Regions from separate parts of the Heyndrickxia sp. FSL W8-0496 genome, predicted to be linked through region 1. Evidence: riboswitches for the same ligand, from Rfam matches in the RefSeq annotation. Region 1 holds a riboswitch; each other region holds the start of a gene.

What was found. A riboswitch is a leader RNA that binds a small molecule or an ion and turns the genes downstream of it on or off. The one in region 1 is predicted to bind S-adenosylmethionine.
Region 2: it holds a riboswitch for S-adenosylmethionine, as region 1 does, so the genes downstream of both, NST63_RS23040 (transporter substrate-binding domain-containing protein) here and NST63_RS02320 (methionine ABC transporter ATP-binding protein) in region 1, are expected to answer to the same signal.
Region 3: it holds a riboswitch for S-adenosylmethionine, as region 1 does, so the genes downstream of both, metK (methionine adenosyltransferase) here and NST63_RS02320 (methionine ABC transporter ATP-binding protein) in region 1, are expected to answer to the same signal.
Region 4: it holds a riboswitch for S-adenosylmethionine, as region 1 does, so the genes downstream of both, ssuE (NADPH-dependent FMN reductase) here and NST63_RS02320 (methionine ABC transporter ATP-binding protein) in region 1, are expected to answer to the same signal.

Annotation. Positions count from the first base shown of each region.
Region 1 covers NZ_JBBOXX010000001.1:405,459-411,476, forward strand. The annotation lists gene NST63_RS02300 (hypothetical protein) at 1-186, shown strand, start outside; gene NST63_RS02305 (spore germination protein) at 410-646, shown strand; gene NST63_RS02310 (hypothetical protein) at 682-1,155, opposite strand; gene NST63_RS02315 (L,D-transpeptidase) at 1,496-1,834, shown strand; SAM riboswitch class I at 1,983-2,101, shown strand; gene NST63_RS02320 (methionine ABC transporter ATP-binding protein) at 2,186-3,211, shown strand; gene NST63_RS02325 (methionine ABC transporter permease) at 3,201-3,863, shown strand; gene NST63_RS02330 (MetQ/NlpA family ABC transporter substrate-binding protein) at 3,909-4,757, shown strand; gene NST63_RS02335 (M20 family metallopeptidase) at 4,841-6,018, shown strand, end outside.
Region 2 covers NZ_JBBOXX010000001.1:4,544,372-4,550,389, reverse strand. The annotation lists gene NST63_RS23055 (branched-chain amino acid aminotransferase) at 1-258, opposite strand, end outside; gene NST63_RS23050 (TFIIB-type zinc ribbon-containing protein) at 756-1,052, shown strand; gene NST63_RS23045 (sensor domain-containing protein) at 1,252-3,381, shown strand; SAM riboswitch class I at 3,508-3,617, shown strand; gene NST63_RS23040 (transporter substrate-binding domain-containing protein) at 3,767-4,630, shown strand; gene NST63_RS23035 (amino acid ABC transporter permease) at 4,649-5,356, shown strand; gene NST63_RS23030 (amino acid ABC transporter permease) at 5,369-6,018, shown strand, end outside.
Region 3 covers NZ_JBBOXX010000001.1:1,502,083-1,508,100, reverse strand. The annotation lists gene NST63_RS07535 (C39 family peptidase) at 1-280, shown strand, start outside; gene asnB (asparagine synthase (glutamine-hydrolyzing)) at 305-2,197, opposite strand; gene metK (methionine adenosyltransferase) at 2,526-3,722, opposite strand; SAM riboswitch class I at 4,004-4,185, opposite strand; gene pckA (phosphoenolpyruvate carboxykinase (ATP)) at 4,427-6,016, shown strand.
Region 4 covers NZ_JBBOXX010000001.1:2,913,114-2,919,131, reverse strand. The annotation lists gene NST63_RS14795 (aminoglycoside phosphotransferase family protein) at 1-10, shown strand, start outside; gene NST63_RS14790 (hypothetical protein) at 81-377, shown strand; gene NST63_RS14785 (hypothetical protein) at 499-672, opposite strand; partial or broken gene NST63_RS14780 (DUF4003 family protein) at 903-1,391, opposite strand; SAM riboswitch class I at 1,649-1,753, shown strand; gene ssuE (NADPH-dependent FMN reductase) at 1,847-2,392, shown strand; gene NST63_RS14770 (nucleotidyltransferase domain-containing protein) at 2,663-3,433, shown strand; gene NST63_RS14765 (GNAT family N-acetyltransferase) at 4,048-4,608, opposite strand; gene NST63_RS14760 (DUF4236 domain-containing protein) at 4,940-6,018, shown strand, end outside.

The sequences.
Region 1 (6,018 bases):
TCCCTTGATCATTCCGCAGTATTAAATATGGGAACGAATCAATATTTAGATATTTTTGTTTCGTACAAGAGGAATCAAGGACTTGGTGAACAAAATGGTGATTTTGCTCAAATGCTGCTACCAGTTTCAGTGGTTGCTGATTCAGATGTCCTTGATTCACCATCAGTCAAAAATAGTCTTATATAAATGCTGTTTTTGTATAGTTTGTTGCCTTTGTAAAAGCACAACTGCAGGCTTTTACATCCATAAAGGATTCAGCAATTTTAATGGAGTTTGTAGCTCTTTTTTCAATGTAATGAAAGGCGCAGCGGTCTTCAGCCGATAGTTATTTGCTAAAACATTTCTAAACTGCAAAATTGATTAAGGAAAGAGCCAATATAAAAGATAGAAGCTTTGGGAGTGGTTATCAATGTTCTTTTTCACACCAACCGTTGTAAATATGCTAGGTTTTAAGATTAATTCAGTGGATAATTCATCTGTAATTAATGCTGGCCCCGTTCAAGCCATTGACCAGTTTACTTCATATAAGCGCAACCAGGCATTCGGAGAACAGAATGGGGATTTTTCTTTAATGAATCTCCCCTTATCCTCTGTTGTTGATCCGGATATTAGTGATAGTGCAACTGCCAAAAACAGTTTTATTTAGTATATGGATGTGTAAAAGCACGATAATGAGTGCTTTTACACATGAAATATACTCTCAAGTACAACCAAAGGATCGTAATATGGTCTTCCGAATTCGCTACCGGTATAGTAGAATTCAGGATTCTCCAGATAACTAAATAATGTATTTTCCTTTTTTATTTCCCATTTTAACTGTTCTTCTTCAGTGTCAAACTGATATGAGGCGGACCGTGTTGGTGTTTTGTATTTAACAGATATGGAGGCGATTGTTTCTCTATCCTTTAATATAAATATAGTCGGGTCGCCCTTTGAAAAAGCAGTAAACTCTAAGGAATCGAAAGCTGCGCGAACAGTCAAGTGACCTGCGTTTACAACAAGCCCTCTTTCTCTAAAATAATCTTCAAAGGCATCTAAAAAATCCTGAACTTTTTCTTTCAATATCGGTTGAATATTATTCTCCAATAATTTACTATTTAGTTCTTTTATTTTATTTAACTCGAATGTTAATTTTTCTAAATCACTTTTGCTCATGATTATCAAGCTCCTTATGATTGTTAAATATATTTTACCAAAAATTCTCCTCCATGATGTTATTTGTCTCTAATAGAATAGGTTAAGAACAAGAGAACCTTTCATGACACCGAGAAAAGAACTACAAACTTCATAATAACACTGAACCCTTTATTAGAAGTAAAAGTCGGCAGTAGGACTTTTGCAAAGCAACCAACTATCTGAACAGCTTTTGGTTCAAAGGAAACGAGTCTTGAGGCATTGAAAATGATTGTATCTATTTGATACATACTAAATTTTTTTATGTCTATTTGGTTCATTATCCATGAGTATGCATAATGTATGAATGGAGGTGGGGAAAGTGGCATATGAAATTCATGTATCAACAGCAAAACGCCGTTTGACATTGTTGAATGCCGGAAGAGTTGTCAAAACCTATCCAATCGGGGTGGGGAAGATGCTGACCCCTACACCTAAAGGGGTATATACAATCATCAATAAACAGCCAAATCCAGGAGGTCCATTCGGTATCATGTGGATGGGATTATCGAAGCCGCACTATGGAATACACGGGACTAATAATCCTGCCTCAATTGGGAAGCTGGTTTCACATGGGTGTATTCGAATGTACAATAAGGATGTTCTTTCCCTTTCGAAAATTGTTCCGATAGGCACTAAGGTGAGCATAAGCCGAAATTAGTGGTTAAAAAGGAATCCACTATGTCGAATTCATAGATTTCATTAAAAAAAAATTATTTGAGAAAAATGAAAAAAGATATTGACTTATATTATATTTCGGAATATTATTGAACATAATTAATTGAACAAAAATTAAATAAAATGACTATTACTTATCCAGAGAGGTGGAGGGACTGGCCCTGCGAAGCCTCGGCAACGGGTTTGCTATTTTGCAAATACCGTGCTAATTCCTGCAAGCTGATTGTTTTATCAGCTTGAAAGATAAGAAGTAGAGCGGTTAATATAAACCCTTCTTCTTATCTGTGTGTGGATAAGAAGAAGGGTTTTTTTGTTCTTGAGAGGAGAATACAACATGATTAAGTTTGAAGGTGTAAGTAAGGTTTTCCAGTCAAAAGGCAGAGAAGTTGCAGCTGTGCAGGATGTCTTCTTATCGATTGAAAAAGGGGAAATATTTGGTGTCATCGGCTTCAGTGGAGCCGGGAAAAGTACCCTACTTCGGCTGGTAAATCTATTAGAACGACCAACATCTGGAAAAGTGATTGTTAATGATCAGGAAAATTTATCGCTTACAGAGAAGGAACTCAGGATGATGAGGCAAAGAATTGGAATGATCTTTCAGACCTTTAATCTATTTAACTCCCGAACGGTGTTTGGAAATGTTGCTTATCCATTAAAACTTGCGAAGGTGCCAAAACAGGAGATTAATCGTAGAGTAACAGAGCTTTTACAATTTGTAGGATTAGCAGATAAAGCGAAGTATTATCCTGAACAATTGTCTGGTGGTCAAAAACAGCGGGTTGGTATTGCAAGAGCCCTTGCTACATCTCCAGATATTCTTATCTGTGATGAGGCTACCTCTGCATTAGATCCAGAAACTACTAGTGATATTTTGAATCTGTTAAAAAAGGTAAATGAAGAATACAATGTGACCATTCTATTAATCACCCATGAAATGCAAGTCATTCGCAATATATGTGACAGAGTAGCAGTGATGGAAAACGGAAGGGTCATAGAGGAAGGATCGGTTTTTGATATTTTCACAAATCCAAAAACACAAACAACTAAGAATTTTATTAGTTCTGTTTTAAATGACAAAATCTCTTCTAAACTATTTGAAAAATTACGATCTAACCCATCAAGTCGCTTATACAGATTAGTTTTTACTGGGGAAGAGACAAGTAAACCGTTGCTTTCTGATATTGCGAAGTCCTATCAAGTAGATGTTAATATCATTTACGGCAATATTAGTGAGTTACAGGAAGTGCTTTTTGGCCAGCTTATCGTTGAATTACAAGGGACAGATCATGAAGTGGATAAGGCAGTGAAGCATTTAGAAAGATTTGTACAAATAAAGGAGGTTACAACTCATGCAAGTTGATTGGAGTACATTTTGGCCCAGAGTAGTGCAGGCATCGGGTCAAACAGTGACTATGGTTATTTTTACATTAATCTTTTCAACAATCATTGGAACGATTATTGGTTTACTCCTTTTCGTCACTCGAAAAGGCAATATTTTAGAAAATAAAACGGTATCTACTATCTTAAATATTTTAATAAATATTATTCGACCGATTCCATTTATTATTTTTCTCGTTGCCATTAGCCCAATTACTAGGATGGTGATGGGGTCAACCATTGGAACAGCTGCAGCCATCTTTCCGATGACAATAGCAGCATCCTTCGGAATTGCACGTGTGGTCGAAAACAATCTTGTATCGATCGATCCGGGGATTATAGAAGCAGCGAAGGCCATGGGGGCAGGTAAGCTACAAATTATCTTCGGAGTATTAATCCGTGAAGCCTTGGGTCCACTAATTTTAGGAATTACCTTTATCACCGTTGGATTAATTGATTTTTCAGCCATGGCAGGTACAGTAGGTGGCGGTGGCCTTGGAGATTTGGCGATGACCTATGGTTATCAACGCTTTGATACGCAAGTGATGATTGTGACAGTTGTGTTATTGATTATTCTTGTGCAAATTGCTCAATTTGTTGGTAACTACTTAGCGAGAATTTTTCTTCGTAGATAAAAATAAAGCACTAATAAAAACATCATAAGAAAAGAGGAAATATAAATGAAAAAATCATTTTTACTAAGCATTATTGCAGTAATCACCCTTTCCCTTCTTGCTGCCTGTGGCAAAGAAACTAGTGGAAAAGATAGTAAAGTCGTGACGATTGGAGTGACAGGATCGGACGGACAAATGTGGGATATTATTAAAGAAAAGGCAAAAAAAGAGGGTATAACAGTTAAATTAAAGGAATTCTCTGATTATACGATTCCAAATCAAGCACTAGCCGATGGAGATATCGATCTGAATGCCTTTCAGCATATAGCTTTTCTAAACCAATTTAAAGAAGAACATAACCTAGATATTACACCAATTGGAACTACACAAATCGCACCTATGGGAATGTTTTCTGATAAATATAAAAATCCTGACGATATCCCGACTGGAGGAGAAATTGCGATTCCTAACGACCCGTCAAATCAAGCACGTGCTCTATTATTATTGCAATCAGCAGGTCTAATTAAATTAAAGGACGATTTTGGTCTATTTGGTGACCCAAGTGGGATTGTCGAAAATCCAAAGAAACTTAAGATTACACCAGTTGTGGCGCAACAAACACCTCGTGTTCTAAAAGATGTTGCTGCATCAGTCATTAATAATGGGGTGGCAGGCCAAGCAGGTCTTAATATTACAAAGGAATCTATTTATCTCGAGGATCCAAATAGTGATTCGGTAAAGCCATATATTAATATTATTGCTGCACGAACAAAGGAAAAGGATAACAAAATCTATAAAAAAATTCTTGAGATTTATCATAGTAAGGAAGTAGAGGAAGCAATCAAAAAAGATACAAAAGGTGGATCAATCGTGGTTGATATGCCAATTAAAGATCTTGATGGGATTATTAAATAAGGTTTAGTCGATTTTTTAGCATTTACTACCTTTAATTCTGATTAAAAATATATGAAAAATGAGAAATAGGAAGGGGAAAAATAATGACAATACAAACAGAAAGTTTAAGAGAAAGTATTGTAAAAAGCATTGAGGATTCAAGGGAGCTATACATTGAGGCAAGCCATAAAATTCACGAAAATCCTGAAATAGGAAATCAAGAGTTCTTTGCAGCAAAGACATTAACAGCTATTCTTGAAAAAGCTGGTTTCGAGGTAACTCGTAATGTTGCAGGGCATGAAACAGGATTTGTTGCACGAAAATCTTCAGCTAAAAAAGGACCTCGAATTGCATTTCTTGCCGAATATGATGCTTTGCCAGGCTTAGGTCATGCTTGTGGTCATAATATCATTGGTACGACAAGTGTTGCAGCGGGGATTGCCTTAGCTGAAGTAATTGATGAAACAGGTGGAGAAGTAGTAGTATTTGGGACACCAGCGGAAGAAGGAGGGCCAAATGGCAGTGCAAAAGGAAGCTTCGTTAAACATGGATTATTAGAAGGAGTTGACATTGCTTTAATCATTCATCCTTCTGGAAAAACAGGTATCACGACACCTTTTCTTGCTGTAGATCCGCTAGATTTTCATTTTTATGGAAAGGCAGCCCATGCATCTGGTTCGCCTGAAAAGGGAATTAATGCGTTGGATGCTGTTATCCAATTATTCAATGGAATCAATGCATTACGCCAGCAATTACCTACAGATGTGAGAATTCATGGTATCATTACACATGGTGGAGAAGCTCCAAATATCATTCCTGAATATGCATCTGCTCGATTCTTTATCCGTGCAAGTACATGGAAGCGTGCTGAAGAAGTATCTGAGAAGGTACGAAATATCGCTCAAGGAGCAGCACTTGCGACGGGAAGTACAGTAAAAGTTGAACGTTTCCAAAATGAGGTTCATGATTTCGTCATCAATGATACGCTCGATGAAGTAATAAAGAAAGAACTTGAATTACTAGGTGAAGTGGTATCGACAGAAAAGGAAAAAGGGATTGGATCTTCGGATGCTGGAAATGTTAGTCATGTTGTTCCGACCGCACATCCATATATTAAAATTGGCCCTGATGATTTAATTGGCCATACAAATGAATTTCGGGAATGTGCTAAATCAGAACTCGGGGATAAAGCATTAATTACGGGAGCGAAAGCATTGGCCTTTACTGGATATCAAATTTTAACAGAGCCTGGCTTACTGGAAAAAGTCCGTGCTGATTTTGA
Region 2 (6,018 bases), 4.1 Mb from region 1:
TAAAAGCACCCTGTTATCTTGTGTTTTATATGCTTTAAGCCCTTCGAATACGGTTTGTCCATAGTGGAAAATCATAGCAGCAGGATCTAAGGAGATAGGCTGATAAGGTACAATTCGGGGATCATGCCATCCTGTTCCTTCTGTATAATCCATTAAGAACATATGGTCTGTAAAGTGTTTTCCAAATTCAAGTTGATTAGGATCAGGCTTTTGTTTTTTTTCTTGATTTTCGATGATAGTAATTGAATAATCTCTCATTTTTAGTCCCTCTTTATCTATAAAATTTATTTTTAAGTTTTATTATTCCACCAATTTTCTAATAAATCAATTTTATTTAGTAAATAAAAATACTCCCCCTCAAAAAAGAAGAGGGGAGAATTAGGTAAGAATAACAAAAAGAATAAGCAGCATTCATTCGAAAAATAATCTTGTCACCAGGTTCAAATTGATTTAAAGTATACCACCAATTTTTTAGATACAACATCTTGTTAGACCGATAGGAAATTATTGCTAACTGAAACTTTTACTATGGTTGCTTCAAATTTACCTGAGGTGTCTTTCGAAACACCTCAGGCGCTTACAATTAATAAACTACCTAATAAGACCCTAGACAAATCTCACTATATGATCTAAATGAACTGTCTAGTTTTGTTAACAAAATTGTGAATAATAGGAATATACATAACGAAAAATGAAATATTCATTATGTTACAATTGACATATAACATAAATCATATCGAGTGGAGGGAATATCATTGAAATGTCCTGTTTGTGATAATGTAAGTATGAAAGAAGTAGAAAAGGAAAATGTATTAATTGATATTTGTCCTAATTGTAAAGGTGTTTGGTTAGATCGAGGAGAATTAGAAAAAATTACACAGGGCTTGAAAGATGATCAGCAATATTATCAGTCTTATCCATCAGAAGAAAGATCCTACCAGGAAAAACACTATTCCAAAGAATATGATAAAAAATATAACAATCATTCCTATCCACCGAAACATAAAAAGAAAAAATCGATGATGGATATTCTTGGTGATTTATTTGACTAATTAGAGGTGTCTCTCCTTAGATGGGGAGGCACTTTTTATTAAACCAATTCATTATCAAATGTATATATATGCTGGTTATAGGTATTAATTTCCTAACCATTGACTACGATTATAAAAAGTGAAATAATAACATGAAAATATTCCTTTTTTCGACAAATTCAGACAGTTTAATTTATCCAAGGTAGTGGAGGGGAATATCATGGGTTCCGATGGTAAAGAGGCAAATAAAGGAATAATGGATTCAGTAGAGATAAAAAAGTATGAACAAGATGATCATTTGACTAGTTTTAATCAAGCATACCAGGCCATTTTAGATCATCACCCTGATCTTGTATTTACATTAGATTTAACAGGGAATGTTCTATCATTTAATAATAAGGTCCCCTCAATGTTTGGATATGATAATAGTGAAATAAGTGGTTCGTTTAAAAAGTATGTAGCACCAGAATCATTAGATCATTCCATCTATTACTTTCAACAAGCATGCAATGGTAGACCTGAAAATTATGACATTGCCTTACTACATAAAAATGGGTCTGCCATTGAAGTAAATATTAATTTAATTCCTATTATTAAACACAAAAAGATTGTTGCTATATTTGGTATTGCTAAAGATATAACGAAAAGTAAGGGAATTGAAAAGAAGCTCAAAGAAAATGAAGAGCAGTTTAAAAAAATTTGCAATAATTTAGAAGTATGTATTTGGTCACAAGATCTTAAGACTAAAAAAATATTATTTGTTTCTGAAGGACTTTATAATATTACAGGTTATTCTTCTGAGGAGATGATGACCAATTCCTTTCTATGGAAGGATATTATTTATGAGCAAGATCATTCCATTTATTTTGAGAAGCAAAGTGAGTTAAAGAAAGGGAAATCCATTCATCATCAGTACAGAATCATTCATAAGAATGGTTCGATTCGTTGGCTGCAGGATCAAACGATTCCTTTTATAAACGAAAAGGGAGACATTACAAGACTGGATGGAATTATTTCGGACATAACAGAACAAAAAAGCAATGAGGAGCAAATTGCTTATTTTGCCTATCATGATTATTTGACGGATTTACCGAATAGAAGAATGTTTGATGAAGTATTGCAATCATTGATTGAGGATTCACAGGAAAAAAATCAATCATTTGCCATTATTTTTCTGGATATGGATCGATTCAAATACATTAATGACTCTTTAAACCATGATATTGGCCATGAACTATTGATACAGATCGGACACCGATTAGTTGAAATGATACCTGATAAAGAATTGGTTGCTAGAATCGGTGGAGATGAATTTGCCATTTTGTTAAGAAATAACAAGTATATTTATGATTTAAATCAAGTAGGGGAACAAATTATTAAAGGAATAAAAGAACCGTTTACTATAAATGATTATGAGCTGTATGTTTCTGCAAGTGTAGGGATTTGTCAATATCCTTTAGATGGTAAGGATGCATGGACTTTGCTAAAAAATACAGATAGTGCTCTTTATCGAGCAAAGGATCTTGGGAAGGATAATTATGTTATATATTCCCAATCAATAATGAAGTGTCCAAATAAATCTACATTCTTTGATAAGGATGTAAGAAGAGCATTAACTAACAATGAGTTTAGGGTTGATTTTCAACCTAGAATTGATGTTAAAACAAATAAAATGGTCAGTGCTGAGGCATTAATACGTTGGGAGCATCCAGAACGAGGACTTGTCCTTCCAGGAGAATTTATTCCTTTTGCTGAAGAATCAGGCTTAATTGTAGACATTGGAGACTGGGTTATTCGATATGTATGTGAACAAATAAGACATTGGCAAGTTCAATCCATACCGGTCGTCCCTGTTTCAATTAATATTTCACCGAAAAGTTTCTTGAAAAGAAACTGGAGTATAGGTGTAATGCAAATTTTGCAAGATACTGGGGTTAGTCCAAACTTGCTTGAATTTGAAATCACTGAAAGAATTATTATGCAAAATGAAAAGATAGTCTATGATTCGATAAAAGATTTTAAAGAAAGAGGGATTACATTCTCTTTAGATGATTTTGGTACAGGATATGCTTCTATTACCTATTTGAAACAATTTCAATTTGAATATGTTAAGATTGATCGTTCGTTAATACAAAATATTCATTTGGACTCTCAAGATGCTGCCCTAACAAAGGCAATTATTGAATTAGCACATGGGCTAAGGATGAAGGTTGTTGCAGAAGGAATTGAAACAGTTGAACAATTTCAGATTCTACAATCGTTTCAATGTGATGAAGTACAAGGGTATTTATATAGTAAGCCTTTAAAGACTGAGCAGTTTGAATCATTTATGAGTAAGGGGATCCATTAAAATCGATGATTAGGGATGAAAGGAGTTTATACTCCTTTTTTTTATACTTGACAATAGTCAGAATACTGGATATATTAAATTTTAAGTAATTCCAAGTTTTCTTATAGGAATATATAATTTAGTTTTTTCTTATCTAGAGCGGTGGAGGGACTGGCCCTATGATACCCGGCAACCTTAATCTCCTTGATTAAACGGTGCTAATTCCAGCAGAGCAAATAGGTTCTGAAAGATAAGAGGAGATTGTTCAAGTATTTTGAGCCTTTCTTCTTTTCGGTAGAAGAAAGGTTTTTCGATTTTTAGGGGTGATGAAAAAGTGGGTAGTTGAAGATGATATCCTTTTTGTTGGCTAAGGTACAGAAAAATGTAAAGAGAGGGGATTTTTTTCATGGAGAACAAAAGGAAGGTAGTTAGCATTATTAGTTGTTTTGCATTCGTTATGTTATTGGCAGGCTGTACAACATCAGCAAATCATTCATCAACCGATGAAAATGGAACGAAGATTCGTAAGGTGAAAGTAGCTTTTGATCAATCCTCCAAGCCTATTTCATACATAGATGAGAATGGGAATCCAACTGGGTATGATGTAGAGGTAATGAAATTAGTCGATAAACTCTTACCTGAATATGAATTTGAGTATGTAGGTACAACGAGTGATGATTTACTATTAGGGGTGGAACAAGGGAAATTTCAGGTTGGAGTAAAAAATGCATTCTGGACCGAAGAAAGGACAAAGAAATTTATTTATCCTAAAGAATTTCTTGGACTGAGTAGTACAGGACTTGTATTAAAGAAAGAAAATAAGGAGATTAAAAGTTTAGAAGACTTTGCTTCTGCGGGATACACCCTCGCACCGATTGCCGCAAATAATGCTCAGTATACAGTTATTGATGAATATAATCAGTCACACCCAGATAATAAAATTAAGCTCAAGGCAGGAGAAACCTTTTCGGTTGATGTTGTTCAATGGGTGAATGAAGGACGTGTAGATGGTGGAGTAATGATTGAGGGTCCTTTTAAAAAACAGGTAGAGGAGAAAAATGGTCCTTATCATCATTTAGTTAATGATGTTGTCTATAATGAATTCGCCGTAATAAAAACCTGGCCACTATTTAATAAAAAAGAGCAGGAATTTGCGGATGCATATGACCAAGCGATCAAACAACTGCAAGAAAAAAAAGAAACGAATGAGTTAAGTAAGAAATTTTACGGAAGAGATTTATTTGAAGTATTAGATCAAGCGAAAAAGTAGGGAAAATGGAGGGGGATAATGGAAAAATACTTTGATGCATCTTATATATTCAAATCCATCCCAATGCTGCTTCCTTTTCTAAAAGTAACATTTATTGTTACTGGCTTATCGGTAATGTTTGGAACCATTCTAGGGTTTATTTTGGCGATAGGAAAAATAGGAAAAGGTAAAATTGCTAGAAAAATTGCTAATGGCTACACCACTGCCTTAAGATGTACGCCATCGATTGTTTTGTTATTTCTAGTCTATTATGGGGTTCCAGCACTATTAGAAAAATTTTCAGTTCAGACTAGTAATGTAGACAAAATTGTTTTTGTAGTAATTACTTTTTCTCTTCAGTTTGGCGCATTTATGTCTGAAGTAATAAGGAGTGCGTATGAATCTGTGGATAAAGGGCAATTCGAGGCTGCTGTTAGTGTGGGATTAAGTCCTTTTCAGGCATATAGAAGAATTGTCTTTCCACAGGCATTTGTAGTAGCTATTCCAAACTTTGGAAACAGTCTATTGGAGTTAATTAAAGAAGGCTCTTTAGCATATACGATCGGCCTAATAGATGTAATGGGGAAAGCCAATCTCATTATTGCAAGTAATTATAATGCACATGCTTTAGAGATCTATTTGGCATTATCGATCATCTATTGGATTATTTCTATTGTGATCGAACAAGTATTTTTAAAATTTGAAAAGGGATTTAGTAAAGGAAAACAATCATTGAAATCAACATAAGGAGGAACGCGAGTGCAGGGTAGCTTTAATCTTGAGTTTTTAGTCGATACGTTTTTTGTTGCTTTATCAGGCGTACCCACTGCCTTAATTATAACGATTGTCGCATTAATAGTCGCCTCACCATTTGGTTTTTTATTGGCATTAACAAGAATTAATCGCATCCCAATTTTAAGTCAATTTTCGAGAATATATGTTTCATTTGTTCGTGGAACACCTGTAATCGTTCAGATATTTATTATCTATAACAGCGTACCTTTAGTAATATCATCATTATTCTCTAAGCTCCATATAGATAAAAATGTTTATGAGGTGAATCCGATATGGTATGCATTTATTGTATTTTCTCTAAATACGATTGCCATCTTAATTGAAATATTTCGTTCCTCATTAATAACAGTAAGTAAAGGACAATTAGAAGCTGCCCAATCTGTCGGATTAACGAATGTTCAAGCCTATCGAAGAATTATTATTCCACAAGCATTAGTGGTGGCATTGCCAAATATTTGCACCGCTACGGTAAATCTGATAAAAGCAACTTCCTTAGGCTATGCTATGTCCTTACCTGAAATTACTTTAAAGGCAAAGGTAGCGGCAAATGTAGGATATAACTATGTTGAGGCCTATATTGATATTTTTCTCGTGTATTTGATTATTTGTAGCTT
Region 3 (6,018 bases), 1.1 Mb from region 1:
AGACTTAAAAATATATTTATCAGATGAACGCCCAGTATGGGTTATTATTAATACAAAGTATCAACAACTTTCGGATTCTTACTTCAAAACATGGTACACCGAAGAGGGACCCATTCGAGTTACTAGTAAGGAACACTCTGTATTAGTTACTGGGTATGATAAGGAATATATTTATTTTAACGATCCACTAACAGGAACAAAAAATAAAAAAGCACCCATTGTCGACTTTAAAAAAGCCTGGGTGCAAATGGGCAGCCAAGCAATTACATTCCAAAATTAGGTCTGTAATCATTGGCTGTTTTTTTTATAATGTTGCAGCTGATAGCTTATATTGTTTCTGGAAATCGTATTTCTCTTCAACATACACTGCATGCCAGATCATAAATACAAGAACCGTCCAAATTTTACGGCTATGATCCATTTTTCCTTGACAGTGCTCCTCTAATAAATTCAAAACATAATGTTTATTAATAATATGATCAGTTGCACTTTCATGAATGATTTGTTTCGCCCAATCATTCATTTCATTTTTTAACCAGTGGCGAATTGGGACGGGAAATCCTAATTTCTTTCGATTAAGAACATGATCAGGTACAACCCCTTCAGCCGCTTTTCTTAAAATATATTTGGTTGTATTATTTGCTGTTTTTAAACTAGTTGGTATTTTCGATGCGATTTTAAATACTTCTTTATCTAAAAATGGAACGCGCAATTCCAAGGAATGTGCCATTGTCATTTTATCTGCCTTTAAAAGAATATCTCCACGCATCCATGTATGGATATCAATGTACTGCATACGATCAACCGGATCATATCCTTTTGTTTCTGCATAAAGTGGTTTAGTTATATCTGTATAATCTATACCTGTTCGATACTGAGCTAATAAATCCTTTTTCTCCTCTTCAGTATACATTTTGGCATTTCCAATATATCTTTGTTCCATTGGAGTCACACCGCGTTCAATAAAGCTTTTTCCTTTTACTCCCTCAGGTAAAATTTTTGCTAATGCTTTTAACAAAGATTTTCCAATCGCAGGAATTTTGTCAAACACTTCTAATGATTGCGGTTCACGATAAATATTATATCCACCAAATAGCTCGTCTGCACCTTCACCAGATAATACAACAGTTACATGTTTTCTCGCTTCACGTGCGACGAAATACAATGGAACACATGCAGGATCAGCAAGTGGATCATCTAAATGCCAGATGATTTTAGGAAGTTCTTTCATATATTCTTCAGGTGAGATGATATAACTAATATTCTCAACACCTAATTTTTCTGCTGTTTCCTTAGCCACATCAATTTCACTAAACCCATTATGTTCAAAACCAACTGAAAATGTTTTAATGTTCGGATGATATTGCTTGGCAATAGATGCGATAATTGAAGAATCAATACCTCCAGATAAGAAGGATCCTACCGGAACATCACTTCGCATATGGACGTTTACTGAATCAAATAATACATCCCTAATTTCTTTAACAAATTCATCCTCTGATTTTTGAACTGGTTGGAAAGAGGCTTTCCAATAACGTTCAATCTTCATCTTCTCTCCAGGCTTTTTCGTAAAATAATGTCCTGGTTCTAATTTTTTTATTCCTTTTGTCATTGTTTCTGGTTCAGGAACAAATTGATAGGTCATATAATGTTGTGCTGCATCATAATTAAGCTCTTCATGGTCCATTGCAAGTAGAATACTTTTCTTCTCTGATGCAAAGAATGTCCGTTTTTCTTCTTCACGATAGAAAAATGGTTTAATGCCGAATGGATCGCGAGCACCAATTAAAACTTGCTCTTGTTTATCCCAAATCGTAAAAGCAAACATTCCCCTAAGTTTCTCCACCGCTTTTTCTTTATAATGACTATAAAGAGCAATAATTACTTCTGTATCTGAAGAAGTTTCAAAAGTAAGTCCCATCTCAATTAGTTCATTTCTGAGCTCAACATAATTATATATTTCACCATTAAAAATAATCCAATAGCGCTCATTTTCATAGGTTAATGGCTGGTGTCCACTTTCTATATCAATAATACTTAATCTGCGGAAACCAAATTGGATATGCTCATCTTCAAAAAAACCTTCATCATCTGGTCCACGATGTGTAATAATATCATTCATATTCTTAAAAAGCTGTCTATCCGAATCTCTTAAACCAATCTCTCGGTCATGAATACAACCAACAAATCCACACATTTATGTATGTCACCTACTCCATTTCTAATTAACATACTTTATTAAAGGCCAACCGCCTTTTAAAAATACACTCCACTATACTATCATTATTTTACTTTTTTTGCAGTAGACATTATATATATTTTTATGGAAAGAACTACAAGTGAATAACAAACGTGCAAGCATCTTGCTCAGCCCCGCCAAGTTATGGTAACGCTTTTGATTTTCCTTTGGTGAGGTTGTTTGGAATCAGGCTCGACGTAAACAACAATCATGTGATTAATATCTACGGTGCATATTTTCCTTAAGAATAAAAAATGGGGCTACCCATGTAGCCCCATTTCATTCTTTAAAGTGAAAAGTCACGTAATGCTTCTGCTTTGTCTGTTCTCTCCCATGGAAGATCAAGATCATGACGACCGAAATGGCCATATGCAGCTGTTTGCTTGTAAATTGGACGGCGCAAATCAAGCATTTTAATAATCCCAGCTGGACGTAGGTCAAAATGCTTTCTAACTGCTTCGATTAAGATATCCTCTTCAACCTTCCCTGTTCCAAATGTATCAATTGAAATAGACACCGGTTGAGCTACCCCAATCGCGTAAGCAAGTTGAACTTCACACTTATCAGCAAGACCTGCAGCTACAATATTCTTAGCAACATATCTAGCCGCGTAAGCTGCTGAACGGTCAACTTTTGTAGGATCTTTACCAGAGAATGCTCCGCCACCATGACGTGCATAGCCACCATAAGTATCAACAATTATTTTACGACCTGTTAAACCAGCATCACCTTGTGGTCCACCAATTACGAAACGACCAGTCGGATTAATAAAATATTTGGTATTTTCATCGATTAACTCTTTTGGAACTACTGGATTAATCACATATTCTTTCACATTACGTTGAATTTGTTCTAAGCTTATTTCCGGATGATGCTGAGTAGATATGACAATTGTATCAATACGAACAGGTTTGTCATTTTCATCATATTCAACTGTTACCTGGGTTTTAGCATCAGGACGCAAATATGGAAGAATATCCTCTTTACGAACTTCAGAAATTCTTCGTGCTAGCTTATGAGCTAAGGAAATAGGTAATGGCATTAATTCTTTTGTTTCATTACATGCAAAACCAAACATTAACCCTTGGTCACCTGCACCAATAGCCTCAATTTCCTCTTCAGACATCTGACCTTCACGAGCTTCTAATGCTTTATCTACACCCATTGCAATATCTGCAGATTGTTCATCAATAGAAGTTAGCACTGCACATGTTTCTGCGTCAAAGCCATATTTTGCACGAGTATATCCAATTCCTTTAATTGTTTCACGAACAATTTTCGGAATATCCACATATGTACTTGTTGTAATTTCACCAGCAACAAGTACAAGCCCTGTAGTTACAGATGTTTCACATGCTACACGAGCATTTGGATCTTTAGCTAAAATTGCATCTAAAATCCCATCAGAAATTTGATCACAGATTTTATCTGGATGACCTTCTGTTACAGATTCAGATGTGAATAAACGACGCTTTTTTGTCATATTTATTCCTCCCAAAAATTACTTCTATCTATTTTTACGCTTCACGGTACTCATTCCCTAATAGTATGAAATAAACCATAGATTTTATCCTTTAATGTTAAGGAGCAAAATCCTTTTCATGGGTTTAGAAAGACGATATTGTATAAAAGATGGCTTTTCGTATTCTTGTTAAATTTATGCAGAAATTTACCTAATAGCTACAAAGATTAGAATAGAAAAAATAAAACCTTTCCCCGCATGTTTATGAGAGGAAAGGTTAAGATCCATTATCGCGCCTTTCACTCTTATCGTTCAAGGTATTCCCTTGCGTCAGGTTAGCACCATTGCTTTCTAGTTTAGAAAATCTTAAAATTAGATTACACAATCGATAAACATCGGTTATGATCTAACTAAAAAATTCTAACATAGAATGCCGGTTGCTGGGTTTCATCGGGCCTGTCCCTCCACCAGCTCGGGATAAGAGTATCCGTTCAAGGTAAAATATTACGCAATTTGCAAGTTCGTGTCAACATGTTCCTACAAAAATTTTTATTCATCTCTTATTTCCTATTAAATAGATCACGAAATGTATGAAGAAAATATGTCGAAATAATGTTGTTAAAAAAAATGTGCACAAATAGTATAGACTATTAATACAATTGTGTTATACTAATTAACGAATAAAAAACAATCTTTAAATTTTTGAATAAAGGAAGGTTAGTATAATGAAATCTGTCGCATTTTCAAATACATTAGCTGAAATTTTAACTGGAAAAAATGTGTTATCCCAACTATCTGTTCCTCAATTAGTGGAAAAAGTGTTACAACGTAAAGAGGGAAAATTAACATCAACTGGTGCTGTTTGTGCTGAAACTGGTAAATATACTGGCCGCTCCCCTAAAGATAAATATATTGTTGAAGAAGCTTCTACAAAAGATCTTATTGATTGGGGTTCTGTAAACCAACCAATTTCGGAGGAATCATTTGATAAGCTATATAAAAAAGTTAGTAATTATCTTAAGGAACAAAATGAAATATTTGTTTTTAAAGGTTTTGCAGGTGCAGATAATAAGAGTCGCTTACCGATTCAAGTAGTAAATGAATATGCATGGCATAATCTATTTGCACATCAATTATTTATCCGTCCAACTGAAGATGAATTACAAACACATCAAGCAGAGTTTACCATATTGTCAGCACCGAATGTGAAAGCGGATCCAACGACCGATGGAACTAACTCTGAAACATTTATCGCTGTTTCATTTGAACGTCGTATAATCTTAATTGGTGGAACTGAGTATGCTGGAGAAATGAAAAAAGGAATTTTCTCCATTATGAACTATCTACTACCTCAAAAAGACATCCTACCTATGCACTGTTCTGCCAATGTTGGAGCAGAGGGTGATGTTGCGTTATTTTTCGGATTATCAGGTACAGGAAAAACTACACTATCCGCTGATCCAAATCGCCGTCTAATCGGGGATGACGAACATGGATGGTCTTCAAATGGAGTTTTCAATATTGAAGGCGGCTGCTATGCAAAATGCATTGGATTAACAAGAGAAAAAGAACCACAAATTTTTGATGCCATTCGCTTTGGGTCTGTCTTAGAAAATGTCGTTATAGATCCAAAAACTAGACTTCCCCTTTATGAGGATGCTACATTAACTGAAAATACACGAGCTGCTTATCCAATTCAAGCGATTGATAATATTATCGAACCGAGTATTGCTGGCCATCCACAAACAATAGTATTTTTAACTGCTGATGCATTTGGAGTGTTACCTCCTATTAGCAAGCTTACGAAAGAACAAGCTATGTATCATTTCCTAAGTGGCTACACTTCAAAATTAGCAGGTACAGAGCGTGGAATTACTTCACCTGAAGCTACATTCTCAACTTGCTTTGGTTCACCATTCCTTCCATTACCTGCAACAGTGTATGCAGAAATGCTTGGTAAAAAGATTGATGAACATGGGGTTCAAGTCTTTCTTGTCAACACAGGTTGGACTGGCGGAGAATATGGTGTTGGTAGCCGAATGAAATTAAGCTATACTCGTGCAATGGTGCAAGCTGCACTTGAAGGTGAATTAACTCATGTTGAAACGTCACAAGATGAAATTTTTGGACTGCATATCCCATTACATGTTCCTGGTGTACCAGATGAAGTGTTAATCCCAAATAAAACATGGACGAATCAACAGGAATATACAGATAAAGCAAAAGAGCTTGCTGCAAAATTCAACGCTAATTTCAAAAAATTCCACAATGTACCACAAGAAATTGAGGTAAATGGCGGACCGATTTTTAAATAATT
Region 4 (6,018 bases), 2.5 Mb from region 1:
TGAAATATAGTTCCATCATTCATAGCTATTAACGATTTGATAGCATACTTGAAAAATCGTCAAAATAGGGAGGTGATTGGGTGTTTGAGAATAAAAGTATTTGGTCGACCATTTTTAGCATCCTGGGAATTATGTTATATATTATTAGTTATCGAATATTTGATAACCCGACTTTTAGTGAAAAAATGATAATAGCAATAATCATTTTTGGTAGTTTAGTTTCAATGTTTTTAAGCATTGGATATGGAATAATAGGAATGAAAAAGAAGGAAAGAGGTCCTTTCAAATATATAGGCATAACCATTATATTTCTTTTCTTTGTAAGTATAGCATTATCACCAATTTTTATGGGGTTATTTGGATTCAGGGAACCTTAATCTGAGATGAGGCCAACTATTTTTTATACTACTTAAAAACAATATTCACTTCAATCAATAGTTTCGTATATCCAAAATCGAGTATGGTTACCAATACTCGATTTTGGATATTTGTAAATAATCAATTGCTAGTCGAAGATGAGGCGGCTGCAGTAGCAGCAGAAATTGCTGCAATCGAAGCAGCTTGTTGCGCTAGTATAATTGCTTGAATATTAGTTGCTGTTCCTATGGAAAGAAGATCTTTGTCTTGGATTTTATCCTTCACTAGCATTTGAATAGAGAATAGTAAGCTCATCTCTTTATACCAACGGAATAGTTTTTTTCATTTAGAATTAAATCAATCGAAATGATTTCAGAAATGTATTTTTCAGGCTCGTCTAATAAAGCCAGTACACCAATGGTGGAAAAATGAATTCCTTTAATTTTTAAGTGATGCTTTCGGAATTGCTCTTATAGATTTACGCTGTTTTCTGCTAATCTTTCACGATTATTATTTTCTCCATAAGTAAGAATATGGGATAAAAATTACAAATCATTTCCTTTGCAGAATACTCGTTCTCCTAAATAGTGATAGAAAAATTCAATGTTTTCCATTTGATGTTCAATAGAACAGTTTATATTGGTAAGTAATACGGCTAAGGGATAATCATCATTCGATGTAAGAAAGAAATGTTTGCTTTTCATCGCCTTATATAGCTCCATCGCTAGACCTGCTTGATCACTTCTATCCATCCCTTCCATTGGGTGAGATAATAATGTATATGCAGCTAAATAAGTATATGGTCCCTAGTGAAATCCTTTTTTAGTTAGAGCATTATAACATTCTTTTAAATCACTGAATGCCTGAATCGGATCGGGAAATTGATTAATTAATAAAGATGCTAATGTATATCTCATCTCCTGATTTATACCTGAATACCACTTTATGTCTTTTTTTAGAAAATCAGATACGTTTAGAAATTCTTTAGGTTCTAGTTCCTTGCCAGATATCATAAACTGTGAAGCAATACTCATTCAAATTCGTTTATCGATACCCCAACTAATAGCATTTGTTAAGGCATCGAAAGAAGAGACGAATTTTTCTGCTTGTTTTGCTATGTCCTGTAACATGAAAGCTCCCCCAATTTGTTAATTTGTACTTTTATTTACGTATGTAGGTATAAAAAAGTTTCAAATGAGTGATTGATTAATACTATTATAACCTATAAAAATACTTGGAATAATTCTTGACAAATTTATCCTTTGTATATATGATATTCACAATGAAATAATTCTTATCAAGAGAAGCCGAGGGACTGGTCCGTTGACGCTTCAGCAACCTCTACATGAAGTAGAAAGGTGCTAATTCCAGCAAGCATAGTCTTGAGAGATAAGAGAGATCACATGAACAGTAAAGTCCTCTTTTCTTTTGAATGGAGGACTTTTTTATTGCTAATTTTTCATTAAAGCTCTAAAGGAAGGGATAACTTATGAATAAAATTGTCATTCTTTGTGGGAGTCCTCAAGAAAAGTCAAAAATCGAAGTAGTTCTTCGACATATACAAACTATACTTGAAAGCGAAGGTTTTTCTATAACATTTTTATCTGTTTTAGATTTTTCACCGGTAAACTTAATAAAGGAGTATTATAACAGTATAGAAATAAAAAAATTTACAGAAGTGATGGAGGAAGCAGATGGAGTTCTAATTGGCTCTCCAGTATATAAAGCTTCCTATACAGGAGCTTTAAAGTCACTCATTGATTTATTACCAGAGGGTGCATTAAAAGGAACACCTGTATTTCCATTAATGGTAGGAGGAACAGGTGCCCATCTTTTAGCAATAGAATATGCACTAAAACCACTAATCAATAGTTTAAAAGGAAAGCCAACGCATGGGATATATATTTTAGATAGCCAAATTGATCGAATGAGTAAAGATAGTCCTATTATTGATGTGGAGATCGTAAATCGACTATACGTACAGTTAAATGATTTTGTTCGATCCATTCAAATTAAAAATCCGTTTATAGCATAATTGAAGATGTTACTGTGTTTTAAATTAAGGCTCTTTTCTCAAACCTTGTTGCTATTTAGTAAAGTTATCACTAATAAATATCAACTGAGGATCGCTACACGTTTCATTTTACTGAGAAAAAAGTTGCAATCTCCATAAGAACCGCTAGAATCCTTAATTGGAAGTAAAAGCCGGTAGTTGGGCTTTTACAAAAGCAACAACTATACGAAAAAAAGTATTCATCAGAATCATTTATTTTAATAAGTAATGACAAATATAAGGGGGGATTTTATGAGAAAAAGAATTAGTGAAGAAATAATGAAAATTGAAGAAACCTATCGAGTGAAGATATTATATGCATGTGAATCTGGTAGTCGTGCATGGGGGGTTCCTTCTAAGGACAGTGATTATGATGTTCGGTTCATTTATATTCATTCAAAAGATTGGTATTTATCTATCGACCAGAAACGGGATGTAATAGAATTACCTATTAATGATTTACTTGATATGAATGGATGGGAATTAACAAAAGCTTTAAGGCTTTTTCGAAAATCAAATCCTTCGCTTCTTGAGTGGTTGAATTCTAGTATTGTTTATTATCAAGCTTATTCAACAATTGAGAAAATGAAAAATCTATCAAGTCAAGTTTTTGTTCCTACCGCTTCCATGTACCATTATTTAAATATGGGTAAACGAAACTTTCACAATTTTATGGAGAAAGATTATGTGAAAATTAAAAAATATTTTTATGTACTTCGCCCTGTTTTAGCATGTAAATGGATTGAAACATACAACACTTTCCCACCAATAGAATTTGCTGTGTTGCTTGAACAAATGATTCAAGAGGATGAAATCAAAACAACTATTAATCAATTGCTTGAAAGAAAGCAACATGGCGATGAAAGCGACCAGGAACTCAGAAACGATATGCTTTACCATTATTTAAAAAAGGAAATGGCTCATTTAACTGATTTTGCTCACACTTTAAATAGTAAGGTGGTTGACCCAACGGACAAATTAAATCACTTATTTAGAGAGACATTAGATGAAGTTTGGGGATGATGCTATGCTCCATTCATCCTCTTTCCCTATTTTTTGTGAAAGCTGGGTTTTATAAGTTTTGTACATTTTTTTGTAGCGAGGTAGAATATTGCTCTTTCCTGTAAACTATCTCCTCAATTGCAGTGCTCCTTTATTTGTATCAGCCATAAAGTTAACAGTTGTCGATGACCACCTGTAATACTTCCATAAAAATTACAAGCTTCCTCGAAAATGTTGTCTATAAAAGTAAAGATAATTAGACCATTTTCTGTACCATGGGAATTAACTCTTATTTATTTGTTCCCAAATACATACTAGACACACATTCTCTTCAATATTTCGCAAAATGTGTTCCAATCCCCATCCTTGAGACAGATTATCTGCAATATTCTCGCATAATGTGTATCCATCGCCGTCCCTGAGACAGATTATCTGCAATATTCTCACAAAATGTGTTCCAACCTCAATACTGAGGATATATTTTCCCTATCACTCTCGTTCTATCTATATCAAAATCCTTCTTAATTATAGACTTCCCCCAAATTCAAGTCTAAACCTTCTCCATATAACTGTCTCAATTCAAAGAAGTATTTATAATGTTCCTCTATCATTATTTATAACATTGATTTTTGGTTTCAAAGAGTATCCGTCTCCTTAGGATGCGTATATTCCATTAGCCAGGCATCCCTGTATTCCCCTTCATGTAGCTCATGTTTTGGTAATAGTTTTACTTTCCTTAAATCGCATTTTTCATAACAGGCTATCGCACGTTTATTCCAGGTTTGGGGATCCATCACTACTCTCATCGCCTTTTTCTGAGTAGTTAAATAATCAATCATTGAACTTACAATGAGCTTTCCTAGGCCTTTGTTCCAATAATTTACCTCTCCTATAAATTGGTCAGTGCCATAAATAATTTCAGATCCAACTGCATACCCGTATTTAATTTTTGTCTCAACGTCTAGTGCATAATACTGAATATATCCGATTGGAATTCCTCGATGTTCTATAATGCACCCAATTACATCTTGACTCTTCCGATCATAAAAATGTTTATCTACCATTTCTAAATCATGTGGTCGATCCCGTCCCTCGTAAAATTGTAGTACCATTGGGTCCGATAGCCATTTTATTAGTAAATGTTTATCATTTTCACTTAGTCTTCGGACTAGTATTTCGCCTTTTTGATAAATCATATAAATTCTCCTTTAGCATAAAATACTAAGTATGAATTCTATTCTTCTTTTAAAATATCCTGCCAAATCAGGTGAATTTACAGCTAGGGTATTCATCTTCAGTATGATCGGAAAAGCTGCAATCGCGAAAAATGTAATTTTATCTGAATAATGTTAAAATAATAAGTGGGGTTTTTAATGGTTCTGCAAACAGTTTTTAAAAAGTGAAATATTTTTAAACTATTTATTATGGCTGTTCACTATTTCCAAAAAACTATTTGATAAATTTACATGAATGAAATACATGAAAGTTTAATAATTAACTAAAAATACTATGAAAAGGGGTGATGTCATGGGACAAGGATATAGGAAAAGTTTGAAAATTGCTCCAGGTATTAGATTAAATGTTACTAATGAGGCAAGTGGAGCAAATGTTAGTGAAACAGGGTTACGTTATCGTGTTCATTCAAGTGTGCAAGGACGAACTGAAGATGTTCCAGGAACAGAAATCTCTTCTACTGGCTTAATTTTTAATAAAAGGGAAATGTATAGTCCAGCTTATAATAAAATGTTGGACATTACACGTCAATTACGTGAACAGAATAATCTCCAGGAATTGGAGAGAAATCGATTAGAAGTTGAGTACTTTGAACATAAATTAGAAATGATTCAATCTATACCAAAAGAAGCTGTTAGACCGATTGATTGGGTAAAGGTGAAAAGTATTCCTGAGCCTTTTGAAATGGGTAAAACTGGTCCAATGGAAAAAATAGCACAGGAAAATGCATATCACTATAAACCAAATCTTTTTGCGAAGCTTTTCAATAAAGATGAAAAAAAGAGGGAAAACCTTCAAAATCAAATTAAACTAGCTAGGGAAAATGATTTACGGGACTATCAAAGCTGGAAAAGGATGATTAATACTGCTGAGAATGTAATGAAGGGGAATGTAGATTCTTACTTTGACGTTATTCATGAATTTGCACCATTAGAAGATATCAGTGGACTCGGAAGTGGATTCGAATTTATGATTCAAAATTCACATGAAATGGAAGTCAATTTTGATGTTAATAGTGATTCGGTTTTACCAAAAGAGGTATTATCATTAACAAAAAATGGGGATTTATCTAAGGAACAAATGCCTAAGGAACAATACTTTCAAATTCTTCAAGACTATGTCTTTAACTGCACACTAAGAATTGCAAGAGACATGTTTTCACTACTTCCTCTAAAGACTATCTGTATCCATGCAATGGATGAACAGCGTAATACTACAACTGGACGTATAGAGAAGTTCATCATCCTATCAGTCAAGATTGATAAACATAGTTTACAGAGCTTAAACCTTGACCTCCTAGATTATTCAAATTCCATAAAAGCTTTTGAGCACCATTTGAATTTTAACCAGACATCAGGATTTCGTCCTGTACA